DNA from 2 places in the Blautia stercoris genome. Region 1 is predicted to be linked to the other one. Evidence: riboswitches for the same ligand, from Rfam matches in the RefSeq annotation. Region 1 holds a riboswitch; the other holds the start of a gene.
The links. Region 1 has a riboswitch for thiamine pyrophosphate ahead of thiC (phosphomethylpyrimidine synthase ThiC). Riboswitches for the same ligand answer to the same signal wherever they lie in the genome.

Region 1 (7,621 bases):
ATACAGTCGTGCTTGGAAGAAATAAAGGAACGGTCATGATTGCCGAAGAGTCTACAGCATGGCCGAAAGTAACCGCACATCCGGAAGACGGCGGTTTAGGATTCAGCTTAAAATGGAATATGGGATGGATGCATGATTTCCTTGAATATATGAAGTTAGATCCGTATTTCCGTCAATACAATCATCATAAGATGACGTTCTCTCTGACTTACGCATACAGTGAGAATTATGTGCTGGTATTATCACATGATGAAGTGGTTCATTTAAAATGCTCCATGATTAATAAAATGCCGGGACTTGGACAGGATAAAATCGAAAACTTAAAAGTCGGTTATTCTTATATGCTTGGACATCCGGGTAAAAAACTGCTCTTTATGGGTCAGGAATTTGGACAGTATCAGGAGTGGAGCGAAGCAAGAGAACTCGACTGGTATTTAACAGCAGAGTCCAGCCATCGTGAGTTAAGAGACTATGTAAAAGAGCTTTTGAAAATGTATAAAAAATATCCGGCACTTTATGCAACAGACCACACAGAGGGGGCATTTGAGTGGATTAATGCGGATGATGCCAGCAGAAGCATTTACAGCTTTATCAGAAAATCACCGACAGGAAGAAATAATCTGTTGTTTGTCATTAACTGTACACCGGTAGCGAGAGATGATTATCGTGTCGGTGTTCCGAAAAAGAAACAGTACCGTCTGGTATTAAACAGTAAAGACCCGAAATTTGGCGGGAATGTGCCGGTAGAGAAAACCGTTTATATGGCACAGAAAAAAGAATGTGATGGAAGAGAATTTTCTTTCGCATATCCATTACCGGCTTATGGAGTTGCTGTATTTACATATTAATTAGAGGACGGAGTTTTTGGACTTTTGGGGTCTGAAAACTCCGTAGAAAAAGATTGTAAAGAAGCATTAAAACAGATAGACGAAAAGAGATATACACAAATGTTGGAGAAAGAAGGAATCGAACAGATTCTGAAATATGGAATTGCATTTCAGACGAAGAAGTGTTGTGTAAGAAGAGGCGAGTTGTCATAATTTATACCGGATGTATCCCAAAAATTGATGAAACAAAATATGATGAAGTCTGGTGGATTGTCCGTTCCCCAGACTCAACTCCCACAACAGAAAAGCTGGTGCAGGAACTGAGTCCTTCAAAGGAAGTATTTAAAGCATACAGAAAGGCGTTCCACCTTGGAATCTTTGATGAAGAATATTTTCAAACCGTTTATGTACCTCATTTTTTAGACGACCTTGTAAAGAATCAAAGCGCGCTAGAGAAGCTTGGATGGTTGTGTGAAAAAAGCAGAGAAAAAAATATCATACTGGGATGTTACTGTGAGGAAGAAGCGCTTTGTCATAGAAGCATTATAGCGGGAATATTGCTTGGAATGGGAGCAAAAATAGAAACGAAAGCAGAGTATATCAAATATTTTAACCAAATCAAGTAAGTCCCCTGCTTCAATTGCGAAAAGCAATAAGCAGGGGTGGGGACTTGCTTGTATCAGGAGGGGGCAAGCCCCTTCTGATAAGCTGCGTAGCAGCTATTTGGTTATGAGCAAGTAGCGAAGCGGATTGCGAATATCCACATGACAACAATGGAGTTTTTGGTTTGAGCCAAAAACTCCATTGTTGTCATTTTATCAGTTGTAGTATCATTCATCGTAAATATTTACAATTTCCCCATCTAAGATACGGTTCATATTTTTTACAGCACAGAAGTTTCCACACATACTGCAGGTATCTTCTTTTTCCGGTTTGGCTTCGGCGCGGTAGCGTCTTGCTTTTTCCGGGTCAATACAGATATCAAACATTTCCTCCCAATCTAATTTCTTTCTTGCAAGGCTCATCTGGTGATCCCATTCGATGGCACCTTTTACGCCTTTTGCAATATCAGCGGCATGTGCTGCAATTCTGGAAGCGATGATGCCTTCTTTTACGTCATCAAGGCTTGGCAGACGCAGATGCTCTGCAGGAGTTACATAGCAAAGGAAGGAAGCTCCGGATGCGGCAGCGATTGCACCACCGATTGCAGCTGTGATATGGTCATAGCCTGGAGCAATATCTGTTACTAAAGGTCCGAGCACATAGAAAGGTGCACCCTTGCAGATGGTTTTCTGGATTTCCATATTTGCGGCAATCTGGTTCATTGGCATATGGCCAGGACCTTCTACCATAACCTGTACGTCTTTTTCCCATGCCCGTGCAGTCAGTTCGCCTAAAGTAACAAGTTCTTCAATCTGGGAGATATCAGAAGCATCTTTTAAACATCCTGGACGGCAGGCATCTCCAAGACTCATAGTGATGTCGTATTCACGACAAATGTCAAGAATTTCATCATAATGTTCATAGAATGGGTTTTCTTCACCGGTCATTTCCATCCATGCAAAAATGATAGAACCACCACGAGAAACGATATTGGTAAGACGACGGTTTGCTTTGAAACGTCCTGCGGTGGCTTTATTGATACCACAGTGAATGGTCATAAAGTCAACTCCATCTTCCGCATGCATACGCACGATATCAATCCATTCTTTGGAAGTGATTTCTTTTAATGGTTTGTGATAATAAACAACTGCGTCATAAATCGGAACAGTACCGATCATAGCCGGACATTCTTTGGTAAGACGTTTACGGAAGGTGCGGGTATCTCCGTAAGAGCTTAAATCCATGATAGATTCAGCCCCCATTTTGACTGCATTGTTTACTTTTTCGATTTCCATATCCATGTCTTTCCAGTCTCTGGAAATTCCAAGGTTTACATTGATCTTAGTTTTGAGCATAGAACCGATTGCGTTTGGTTCGATTGAAGTATGGAGTTTGTTACAAGGAATGATAACCTGGCCTTTTGCCATATATTCCATTAATTCTTTGACATCCATGTTTTCTTTTTTTGCTGCGATTTCCATTTCTTTTGTGATAATGCCTTTTCTTGCGGCATCCATCTGTGTTGTGTATTCCATGATTACGGTTGATTCTCCTTTCGCATTTAGATTGATAAGCTTTTGTTTGAAGACGTTTAGCTAATAAAAAAAGGTGCACCCCCGACAGGTACACCTTAATCATTCACATAAAATATGCTTCCTACGCCGGCATTATCCGTATCAGGTTCATAGGGTCGAAATCCGTTCGTATTTCTTCTCAGCCGACGCGTCAGCTCCCCTTTTCTTTGTTTTTTATATCATATCGTCTATTCTGATATTTGTCAAGCATAGATATAAGACCACTGTTTTAAATCTTTGATAAAATCTTCAACAGCCTGTTCATTTGTCGCCCAAGAGGTGCAGAAACGAAGACAGGTATGGTTTTCATCCGGTTTGCACTGGAAAGTTGTGACATAATTCTCATTGATTTTTTTGGCGAATTCATTCGGGAAAATCGGGAAAAGCTGATTGGTAGGTGAATCGCATAAAAATGGAATCTTGCAGTCGATAAAGCCTTCTTTTAAACGCTGTGCAAGTGCCACACTGCGTTTTCCAAGTTCGAGATATAAATTATCCTGGAAAAGTTCTTCAAACTGTACGCCAATCATCCAACCCTTGGCGAGAATCGCACCACGCTGTTTCATATTAAAACGGAAATGGTCTTTTAAATCATCGTTTACTAAAATGAGTGCTTCACCAAACATTGCTCCGTTTTTTGTACCGCCAATATAAAAGGCATCGCATAAATCCGGCAGATCTTTTAAGGTCAGCTGTGTTTCTTCTACAGCAAGTGCCATGGCAAGACGTGCACCATCGATATAAAGATACAGATTATGGCGTTTGCAGAACTGATAAAGTTTCTCAAGTTCTTCTTTTGTGTAGACGGTTCCGAGTTCGGTTGGGAGAGAAATATAGACCAGACGAGGTTCTACCCAATGCTCATTTTCGTGCTGTTTTAAGACCGGACGAATCAGGTCAGCAGTCAGTTTTCCATCGGTACAAGGAATAGAGAGCACTTTATGTCCGCTTGCTTCGATCGCTCCGGTTTCGTGTGTATTAATATGACCGGTATCCGCACTGATGACTGCCTCATAAGGGCGCAGAGCATGCGAAAGAAACGTAAGATTTGTCAGCGTTCCTCCGGTAATAAAATGAATATCAACTCCATAATTTTCCAGTGCTTCCTGGATTTTATCGCGGGCATTATCGCAATGCTCGTCTAATCCGTAAGAATTATTCTGGTGGTAGTTGATGGTTTCAAGTGCGCGAAGAATATTTGGATGTGCTCCTTCGCTGTAATCATTCTGAAAACTGTACATAATAAAAATCCCCTTTTTTCAACAACATCTTTCATCTCATTCTAACACAATTTTCGTAAAAAGAAAGTGAAAAGATTTAGAAGAGAAAATTAATTGACGATGGACTGGACAATTTCGAGTTAGTTGTGGTAAAATCCTAAAATAGATGATAAACAGGGGCGGAAGTACTGAAAGTGGAACTTTCGTCCCCTTTTACCGTGCTATACAAAATGTACTCTTGGAGTCTTTAAACATTTGTTTTGGAAAGGAAGTAATTGAAGATGACAAAAATTGATATTTTTTCAGGATTTCTTGGAGCAGGTAAAACAACATTAATCAAAAAGTTATTAAAAGAGGCATATAAAGGCGAGCAGGTCGTTTTAATTGAAAATGAATTTGGTGAAATCGGTATCGACGGCGGTTTCTTAAAGGAAGCAGGAGTAGAAATTCGTGAAATGAACTCCGGATGTATCTGCTGCTCTTTAGTTGGTGACTTTGGAACTGCTTTAAAAGAAGTAATCGCAAAGTATGAACCACAGCGTATCGTAATCGAACCATCAGGAGTCGGAAAACTTTCTGATGTTATCAAGGCTGTTCAGAAAATCGAAAACGAAGTTGAAATCAAATTAAACAGCTTTACAACTGTAGTGGATGCAACAAAATGCAAAATGTATATGAAAAACTTCGGTGAATTTTTCAGCAACCAGATTGAATATGCCGGAACTGTTATCTTAAGCAGAACGGATAAAGCTTCCGAAGAAAAAATTGCAGCGGCACTTGAGATTATCCGTGGACTGAATCAGACAGCAGCAGTTATCACAACTCCGATTGAAAAACTTTCCGGAGAAAAGATTTTGGATACAATGGAAAATAACCGCTCTTTGGAAAAAGAATTAATGGATGAAGAAGTTTGCCCGGTATGTGGTGGACATCATGCTCATGAACATCATCACGACCACGACCATGAAGAGTGTGGATGCGGACATGACCATGACCACGAACATCATCACGACCACGACCATGAAGAGTGTGGATGCGGACATGACCATGATCATGAACATCATCACGACCATGACCATGAAGAATGTGGATGCGGACATGACCATGATCACGAGCATCATCATGATCACGACCATGAAGAATGTGGATGCGGACACGACCATGACCATCATCATCACCATCATGCAGATGAAGTGTTCACAAGCTGGGGGAAAGAGACAACAAAGAAATATACAAAAGAAGGAATTCATGAGATTCTGGAAGCACTCTCTAACCATAATGACGAGTACGGAATGGTACTGCGTGCAAAAGGTATGGTAGAGGGCGAAGATGGACAGTGGATTTACTTTGATATGGTTCCGGGTGAAGCAGATGTACGTGAAGGTGCACCGGAATACACCGGAAGAATCTGCGTCATCGGTTCTAAGATGAATGAAGCAAATCTGGCCAGATTATTCGGTCTTGCATAATCAAGATACGAGAGAAAAATAACAATACAAATAAGCTTAAGGTGTGAGTGTTGAACTGAAGTTTTGACACTCACATCATGATATTTAAGAAAGGTTATAAAAAATGGACGAATTTAAAGTACCGATTTACCTTATGACAGGTTTTCTTGAGAGTGGAAAAACATCATTTTTGAATTTTACACTCGCACAGGAGTATTTTCAGATTGATGAACCGACCCTTTTAATTCTCTGTGAGGAGGGTGAAGAAGAATACGATAAAAAAGTGCTGAAAAAAAGCCGTACTTCTGTAGAAGTAATCGACAGCATTGAGGAACTGACCACAGAGCGTCTGGTTGCTTATGATGCATTTTATAATCCGGGTCGCGTTATCATTGAATACAACGGAATGTGGCAGGTAAGCAAATTAGAAGAACTGACATTTCCGTCTGGATGGGGAATCGAACAGCATATTGTGACAGTAGATGCAAGTACCTTTCAGGTATACCTTAACAATATGAAATCCCTGTTTATGGAAATGGTAAGAAATGCAGATTTAGTATTATTTAACCGTGCAGATACCGAACTTCCGCTTGCAAATTTCAGAAGAAGCATTAAAGTTGTAAATCCGGGTGCAGAACTGATTTTTGAAGATGAAGAGGGTGAAATCGAGGATATCTTTGACGGAGAAATGCCATTTGATGTCAAGGCCGAGACGATTGAAATTCCAAATGAGGATTATGGAATCTGGTATCTGGATGCGAGAGACCATGCGGATACTTATAACGGAAAGAAAGTTTCTTTTACCGGAATGGTGTTAAAATCCAGAGAATTTGCTAAAAATGAATTTGTACCGGGACGTATGGCAATGACCTGCTGTGCAGATGACACCACATTTTTAGGATTTGTCTGCAAGAGCGATGAAGCACGTCATCTAAAAACCGGAAAATGGGTGAATGTCGTAGCCAAAGTGAAATATGAATTTGTACCGGCTTACGGTGAAACAGGTCCAGTACTCTATGCGATTTCTGTGGAAGAGACAGAACCGTTAAAAGATGAACTGGTATATTTTAGTTAAGGAGCTGATATGTATTTAATAGTAGGACTTGGAAATCCAGGAAAACAGTATGATAAAACCCGCCACAATATGGGATTTGATACCATTGATGAATTGATAGACCGTCATCGGATTGCCGGATCTGGAATCGACCGGAAAGCGATGTATGGCAAGGGAGTGATTGCCGGAGAAAAAGTCATTCTTGCAAAGCCGATGACCTATATGAATTTGAGCGGAGAAGCAGTCAGGGAATTAATCAATTATTATAAAATGGATGCAGAGACAGAACTGGTTGTCATCTATGATGATATTGATTTGGACCCGGGACAGATAAGAATCCGTAAAAAAGGCAGCGCCGGTGGACACAATGGAATCAAAAACATTATTGCCCAGCTTGGAACCCAGAATTTCTATCGAATTAAAGTAGGAGTCGGAGCAAAACCAAAGGGATGGGATTTGGCAGATTATGTACTGGGACGTTTTGATAAAGACGAACGTGTTCTGGTCGATGAAGCAATCAAAGAAGCTGCCGATGCAGTAGAATTAATTTTAGCAGAGGGCATTGAAACTGCCATGAACCGTTATAACGCAAAAAAGAAATAGGAATGAAATAAATAAATTGAGGGAGAAAACATGCAGGCACTTTTGCAGCCACTTTCAAAACTTGGTGAATACGAAGAAATTAAAAACAGAATAGAGAAAAATCGTGGAATTTTACAGCTTGCCGGATGTATTGATTCGCAAAAAGCGCATGTCATTTACGGACTGGGGCAGGAAAAGAAGAACCGTCTTGTCATTGCGGAAAATGAATTAAAAGCAAAAGAGTTGTACGAAGATTTGAAATTTTACTATCCGGATGTTTTTTATTATCCGGCGAGGGATTTAATTTTCTTTG
Region 2 (7,621 bases), on a different contig from region 1:
CCAAGTGAAACAAGTGCTGCTCCCACAATCGCTGCCGGTGCAGCATCTACACCAAAGATAAACTGTTTTGAAGTAGAAAACAGTGCAAAGAATAAAATCGGAAAGACCGAACCATAAAGTCCATAGACTGCCGGAAGTCCTGCAATCTGTGCATATCCCATCGAAATCGGAATCGACACCGCTGCCATAATAATTCCTGAAAAAATATCTTTTTTTAAGTATTCTTTTTTATAATTTTTTAATGTCGGAAATAATAAACCCTTCATACGTTTCATTCCTTATTATTTTGCCATTTCATAGATTGCCAGCATATCTGCCTCATATAATACTTTTGCAGAGCCCTTATGTCCGCCTGTATTTAAACTGCATTTATGTGCCAGTTCTTTTAATTCTTCTTCACTCGGAGTCAGCCCCAGCTCACGAAGATTGGTCGGCATCTTTATTTCACGGAAAAATGCCTCCATTGCTTCAATTCCATGCACTGCCATTTCCTCTGCATCTCCGGTATCTTCAAGTCCCATTACCCGCACTGCAAATTTGTGGAAACGTTCCGGAATTTCTTTATAGACATATCTGGCCCAGCTTCCCCAAAGTGCTGCAAGTCCTGCTCCATGTGCCACATCATACATACCGCCAAGTTCATGTTCCAGTGCATGTGTTGCAAAATCATTTCCACCATTTCCACATCCGGTTAAGCCGTTATGAGAAAGACTTCCTGCCCACATTACTTCAGCTCTGGCATTGTAATCTTTTGGATTTTCTTTTAAGATCTTTGTATTTTCAATCACTGTACGCATCAATGCTTCGGCAATGCTGTCTGTCAGCTCCATATTTTCCCCTTTGGTAAAATAACGCTCCATTGTATGCATTAAAATATCGGTGCATCCGCATGCAGTCTGATAATCCGGCAGCGTCATAGTCAGTTCCGGATTCATAATCGCAAACTTCGGACGGCAGTATTCACTGTGATATCCGGTTTTAATCCATCCATCTTCATTTGTGATAACAGAAGAATCACTCATCTCACTTCCTGTTGCTGAAATGGTTAAAATAACACCGATTGGCAGACAGCCTGCCGCACTTCTTTTATGAGAATAAAAATCCCATACATCACCACCATTTGCAACTCCATATCCGATTGCCTTTGCAGAGTCAATGACACTTCCTCCGCCGACTGCCAGGATAAAATCAACACCTTCTTTTTTGCAAAGTTCAATTCCTTCCTTTACAAGCGAAAGTCTTGGATTCGGAACCACTCCGCCCAGTTCTGTATATGCAAGGTTTTCTTTTTCCAATGCCTGTTTTACGCGGTCTAACAATCCCGTCCGTTTTACACTTCCACTTCCGTAATGAATCAAAACTTTTTTACAGTTTTGTGCCTTTACAAGTTCTCCTGTCTTTTCTTCTGTGTCTTTTCCAAATACTACCTGTGTGGGTGCATAATAATTAAAGTGAAACATCCTCTGATCCTCCTGTTATTTTCTTACTTTTTGAGTTGTTATAAGTATAATACCTGTGTTTTCAGAATACAAGTTGACTTTACATTTCTATTGTGATAATCTTTTTACGATTTAAGTAGAAACAATACGGGAGCTTGTGTGACAGGCTGAGAGGAAGATATTAGCTTCGACCGCACCTGATTTGGATAATACCAGCGTAGGAAATCATAAGAATTTATAATTTTAACCATATCTGCTCCGGATTTCCAAATCCAGGGCATTTTTACTTTATTCAAAAAATTTTTATAAATAAAGAAAGGATACGCTTTATGAAAACAGAACATTCTCACTTACTTCGCATGGTTATGCTTGCCATGTTAGTTGCCATCGGTGTTGTCATCTCTCCGATTCTAAGAATCGAAGGAATGTGTCCGACTGCACATTTTATTAACATTGTCTGCTCCGTGCTTCTTGGACCTTGGTATTCCCTTCTATGCGCAACTTTAATCGGAATCATCCGTATGATGATGATGGGAATTCCTCCGCTTGCCTTAACCGGAGCCGTATTTGGAGCATTTTTATCCGGTGTCTTTTATCGGGCTTCCGGTGGTAAAATCATCTGCGCTGTCTTAGGTGAAATCTTTGGAACCGGAATTATCGGTTCTCTGGTTTCTTACCCTGTTATGGCAATTCTTATGGGAAGAGGCGGTTTAACCGCATTTTACTATACCCCAATGTTTTTAGCTGCTACGACAATGGGCGGAACAGTTGCCTGGTTCTTCTTAAAAACCTTAAGTCAGGCAGGTGTTCTTGCCGAGTTTCAAAGAAATCTTGGAGCAAAAGTTTATGATAAAAAAGTTAGAAAATCTAAAAGAACAAAATCGACTCACTAAACCACTGATTCACTGCATTACCAATCCAATTTCCATCCATGACTGTGCAAATATCGTTCTTGCCTCCGGCGCACGCCCGATTATGGCAGAACACCCGCTTGAAGTTGCTGAAATTACAAGCACTGCACAGGTTCTTGCTTTAAATCTTGGAAATATTACTGATGCAAGAATGGAAGCCATGCCGATTGCGTTAAAGACTGCGGTACAAAAAGAAATTCCGGTGCTTCTTGACCTTGTCGGAACTGCATGCAGTACGCTTCGAAAAAATTTTGCAAAAGAATTACTGAAAATTCATGTCCCTTCGGTTTTAAAGGGAAATATGTCAGAACTGCTTGCCATGATAGAGGAAGAATCCCACGCTGTCGGAATCGACGCCGGAGAAAAAGATTCCATCACCGACGAAAATCGAAATAGACTGACCAAACTCTTTCAGAAAAAAGCCGATGAATGGAATACAGTTTTTCTCATCACCGGAAAAGAAGACATGATTGTATCAAAAGATGAGTGTTTCTTTGTCCAAAATGGTTCACCCGCTATGGCAAATATTACCGGAACCGGCTGTATGCTTGGGATGGTCTGTGCTTCCTATCTTGCCTCTGCCTCAAATGCTTTTAACGCCGCTCTGACTTCGACTGTTGAATTTGGAATTGCCGGAGAACTCGCCGCAAAAAAGACAATGGCTCCTGGGTCTTTTCAGGTTCAGCTATTGGATTCCTTCTATCAGTTGACCGAAGCAAAACGAGATTCACTTGCAAAAATAATCGTGTATTAAATATAAAGAGGAGACTTTTGGTCTCCTCGAATAATGATTACAGCTCTATTTTCCGATCTTTGAAATAATATTCCTTGTCATGCTCATTGATTTCTCCTATCACCTTACACGGTATTCCATAAGCAACCACATTTGCCGGAATATCTTTGGTTACTACACTTCCGGCACCAATTACTGTATTGTCTCCAATTGTTACTCCCGGCATTACACAGACACCGCTCCCAAGCCAGCAGTTTCTTCCGATATGAATTGGCATATTATACTGATAAGCCTGCTTGCGAAGTTCCGGTAAAATCGGATGTCCCGCTGTCGCAAGTGTAACATTTGGTCCAAACATGGTATAATCTCCAACATAGATATGGGTGTCATCTACTGCAGTAAAGTTAAAATTTGCATACACATTATTTCCAAAATGAACATGACGACCACCAAAGTTTGCATGAAATGGTGGTTCAATATAACAGTTTTCGCCAAGTTCTGCCAACATTTCTTTTAACATCTGCTGACGTTTTTCTCCCTCTGACGGGCGGGTCTGATTAAACTCATACAAGCGTTCCAGACATTTTTCCTGTTCTTTTAAGATTTCCTCGTCCCCCGGAAGATACAATTCTCCTGTATGCATCTTATCTTTCATTGCCATAAAAAATCCGTCCTTTCGTTTATCTGCTTTTATTATAAGAGAACGGCATACAAAAAACAATTTATTTCTCTTTTATTTTTCTGCTGTTAAAATCTCGCACAGTGCTCCAAACATCGCCGGCTCTAATTCCATTGAAGCTAATGTTGCAATCGCTCCTTTTTGCTGTTCTTTAATAAGATTATACAAATCTGATTTTAAATTATAAGAAATCTGTGCTTTTTCTAAAATCTCATAAGCTTCCTGGGCAAGGTCTGCCAAACTTTCTTCGATTGGATTTTCAAATACTACTTTTATCTCTGCATTTACCGGCACTTCTGTTATTTCTATACACATACCATTTTTCTCTACTGTTGCTTTATATGCCGTCTCTTTTCCATCTACCAGCACGCTTACTGTATTTTCCTTTATTTTTACAAAATCCAGTTTCCAGCATCGTTTTTCTGGAAGTACCTCTGTATTTCCCTGTGGAGTGTGAATGATAAAGCAGTCTTTCCCTTCTTCCTGTGCTTTTTCCAGCTTTGTTTCTACCCAGCTTTCTTCTACACTGTCTCCTTCATCCTCCCTTAAAGTAAAACTTCCAGTCTTTCCAGGGAAAATTTTTATTTCCAAAGATTTTGGATTATCCGTGTCATTATCAAATACTTCCATATTTTTCAGTGGAACAATTGCACCTTCTCTTGCCAGTACCGGAATTTCTTCGATTCCACGGAACAACTGAACCATACGTCCACCCTCATATTTTCTTCCATTAAAAAAGTCATACCAGACTCCGGACGGAAGCCATGTCTTTGCTTTTCCAAGCTGAGTTTTTGTATCTATTTTCTCTGTAATCGGAGAAACCATAAGTTCACTGCCAAAATAATAATTATTCGGTACCTGATAAGCTTCTTCTCTCTCCGGCTCTAAATAATACATTGGCATAACAAGCGGTTTGCCCTCTTTATTGGCACAGTAATTCATGGTATACAGATACGGAACAAGCGCATGTCGCAGTTTTAAGAACGCTTTCATAACAGATTCTACAATCTTATTATATTTCCATGGCTCTTTTCCATTAAACGGATTATCTGTACTATGCAGACGGTTAATCGGAGAAAATACACCAAGCTGTACCCATCTTGCGGTCAGTTCATCATCACGATAACCCATCATGTGACCTCCGATATCATGACTCCACCAGCCATAACCAATATTGCTCGCATTTGCTGTAAAATACGGCTGAAACTGAAGACTTTCCCAGGTAATCACCGTATCCCCTGAAAATCCAATCGGATAACGGTGGCTTCCAGGTCCTGCATATCTGGAAAATGTCAGCGGTCTTGTGCCTTTCCATTTATTATCCAGATAATGATAATGATTGAGCATCCACAACGGGTCAAGTCCCGGAACTTTTGTTACCGTTCCCTGCTGCCAGTCTACCCACCAGAAATCAACACCCTCTTCTTCCATCGGATGATGTAATTCTTCAAAATATACTTCCATAAATTTCGGGTCTGTCACATCAAACAATACCGGTTCTTTCTTTTCCGGATCCATTCCCATCTTTGTTGCAACTCTCTCATAAGCATCCTCATAAGCACGGATTCCATCTGCCGGATGTACATTTAATGTAATTTTCATGTGATGCTCATGCAGCCATCCCATAAATTCCTTCGGATTTGGGAAAAATTTCTTATTCCAGGTATAGCCTGTCCAGCCACTTCCATAAATCGGGTCTACATCATCTACCAGATGCCAGTCCATATCCACAACCGCCACAGAAAATGGAATTTCTTCTCTTTCAAACCGCTCAATTAAGTCTTTATATTCGGTTTCTGTATAGCGATGATAACGACTCCACCAGTTTCCAAATGTATATCTTGGAAGTAATGGCGTCTCTCCACATAAATAATAGAAATCTTTCAGACATTCCAGATAGCGGTGTCCATATCCAAAGAAATAAATATCTTTCTTATTTCCGACTCTAGGCTCCACTGTTCCATCTGACTTCAATGCCATTGTCTTAGAATCATCAATTAAAGAAAATCCATTTTTTGATAAGATTCCATGTTCTAATGGAATGGCTCCATCTGCTTCATCTAACGTACGAGCAGTTCCAAGCAAATCTCTTGGTGCTTCTCCATAATGCCACACTCTTTCATTGGATTTTCCTCCGGCTACACGAATCATTAAGCCTCCCGGAGTAAACTCTTTCTTATCATAATGAATTTCTAAATCTTTTGTGTAAATATGAAGTTCGCCATTTACATCACTTACTTTAAATTCTGTCGGTGCAAAATCACGATTCACTACCATCTGTGTCGGACGGTCTTCAAATTCTCCATTTTCACTATATTCTAAGCGTACTAACGCAGTGGTCAGCATTGAAATTCGATAATGTTCACCGCTTACTACATTTGCCGCACAGCACATTGGATTTCCATTTAATACATATTTTTCCAATCCCATTTTCATTCGCTCCTTATTATTTAAACCTTTTTCGTTTAAGTTTATTATAATGCAATTTTTTTTAAGATGCTTTCAAAAATTTTACTTAAAACTTTACTATTTTGACTTTTTTATTCTATTATATATTTTCCAGTCAACTACTCGTCACCTAAAGGCAGTGAGTTTCCACTTGCAACACGCAAAAAATTTTTTATTTATGAATCAAAAAAGAGATTTATACAAACGAATGTATAAATCCCTTTTCTATCTCTCAATCTATGTATTTTTCTTACTCTACAATACGTCTGACTGCAATGTATGGTCTGTAAAGCGCATTAGATGAATATTTAATTCCGCCCTGTGGATATGGTTTGCTGTTGGAAGCATGTACAATTCCGCCGTCTCCGGTAAGGATTGCTACATGTCCGGAATATACAATGATATCTCCGGCACGGGATTCAGAATAGGTAATTCCTCTTCCTGAACCAGCCTGTGCATCACTGGTACGTGGCAGGCTGTATCCAAAGTGTGCAAATACCTGCTGTACAAATCCAGAACAGTCAATTCCGTTTGTTAAGCTGTTTCCACCATAGACATACGGATTTCCGATAAACTGGCTTGCATAAGAAACGACTGCATCTCCACTTGCACTGGAAGTACTTCCTGAAGAAGTTGTAGTCTCTTCTTCATAAGTTTCATCTACTGTAGTATTTTCTTCCGGTACAATTGTTGTTTCAGTTGTTGTATTAGAAGCACCTGTATTAGAGGACTGGCTTCCAGAAGCACTGCTTGTATTAGAAGAGCTGTTGCTCTTACTTGTACTTGCAGCTTTCTTTGCAGCCTCTGCTTTTGCTGCTGCGGCAGCTTCTGCAGCTTTCTTCTTAGCAGCTTCTTCGGCAGCTTTTGCTTCAGCGGCTTTTCTTGCCTCTTCTGCTTTTCTTGCTTCTTCTTCCTGTATTTTCTTCAGTTCTGCATTCTGCTGTTCAATTAATTTTCTATATTCAGCAGCCTGAGCTTTTACTTCAGAAATCTGATTTTCATAGTCAGAAGCTGTTGCTTTTTTCTTTTCCAGTTCGTTTTCCAGATTTTCCTGCTGCTCTTCCTGAGCCTGTTTCATCTGTTCTAACTCGCCTTTTTCTTCTTCTAACTGATTTCCAAGAGATGTTACCTGTTCTACAACATTTTTCATTTTAGAGAGTTCATCTCTGTCAAACTGATACATCTTTTCTGTGTACTCTGCTTTACTTAATAAGTCTGTGATATTGCTGGACTCTAAAAGCATCTGTGCCCATGCACCACTTCCACCATTCTCATAAAGATACTGAATTCTTTTTTTCATGGCTGCGTACTGTTCATCACGCTCTGCTTCAGATTCTGCAAGTTTTTCTTTTGTTTCTTCTATAGAATCTTCTTTATCTGAAATCTCACCCTTTAAGATTTCAATTTCTGC

Region 2: linked by a shared signal. The riboswitch ahead of thiW (energy coupling factor transporter S component ThiW) and the one ahead of thiC (phosphomethylpyrimidine synthase ThiC) in region 1 are both predicted to bind thiamine pyrophosphate.

Annotation. Positions count from the first base shown of each region.
Region 1 is NZ_BAAHYF010000001.1:1,669,799-1,677,419, reverse strand. It holds gene glgB (1,4-alpha-glucan branching protein GlgB) at 1-848, shown strand, start outside; gene ACYQ2D_RS08105 (PD-(D/E)XK nuclease domain-containing protein) at 873-1,040, shown strand; gene ACYQ2D_RS08100 (DUF488 family protein, N3 subclade) at 1,013-1,453, shown strand; gene thiC (phosphomethylpyrimidine synthase ThiC) at 1,658-2,965, opposite strand; TPP riboswitch at 3,066-3,176, opposite strand; gene ACYQ2D_RS08090 (threonine aldolase family protein) at 3,208-4,245, opposite strand; gene ACYQ2D_RS08085 (GTP-binding protein) at 4,506-5,693, shown strand; gene ACYQ2D_RS08080 (TIGR03943 family putative permease subunit) at 5,797-6,747, shown strand; gene pth (aminoacyl-tRNA hydrolase) at 6,757-7,329, shown strand; gene mfd (transcription-repair coupling factor) at 7,360-7,621, shown strand, end outside.
Region 2 is NZ_BAAHYF010000002.1:737,352-744,972, reverse strand. It holds gene ACYQ2D_RS13210 (SulP family inorganic anion transporter) at 1-266, opposite strand, end outside; gene ACYQ2D_RS13205 (iron-containing alcohol dehydrogenase) at 282-1,460, opposite strand; TPP riboswitch at 1,577-1,680, shown strand; gene thiW (energy coupling factor transporter S component ThiW) at 1,769-2,332, shown strand; gene thiM (hydroxyethylthiazole kinase) at 2,286-3,104, shown strand; gene ACYQ2D_RS13190 (sugar O-acetyltransferase) at 3,142-3,744, opposite strand; gene ACYQ2D_RS13185 (glycoside hydrolase family 31 protein) at 3,817-6,192, opposite strand; gene ACYQ2D_RS13180 (C40 family peptidase) at 6,461-7,621, opposite strand, start outside.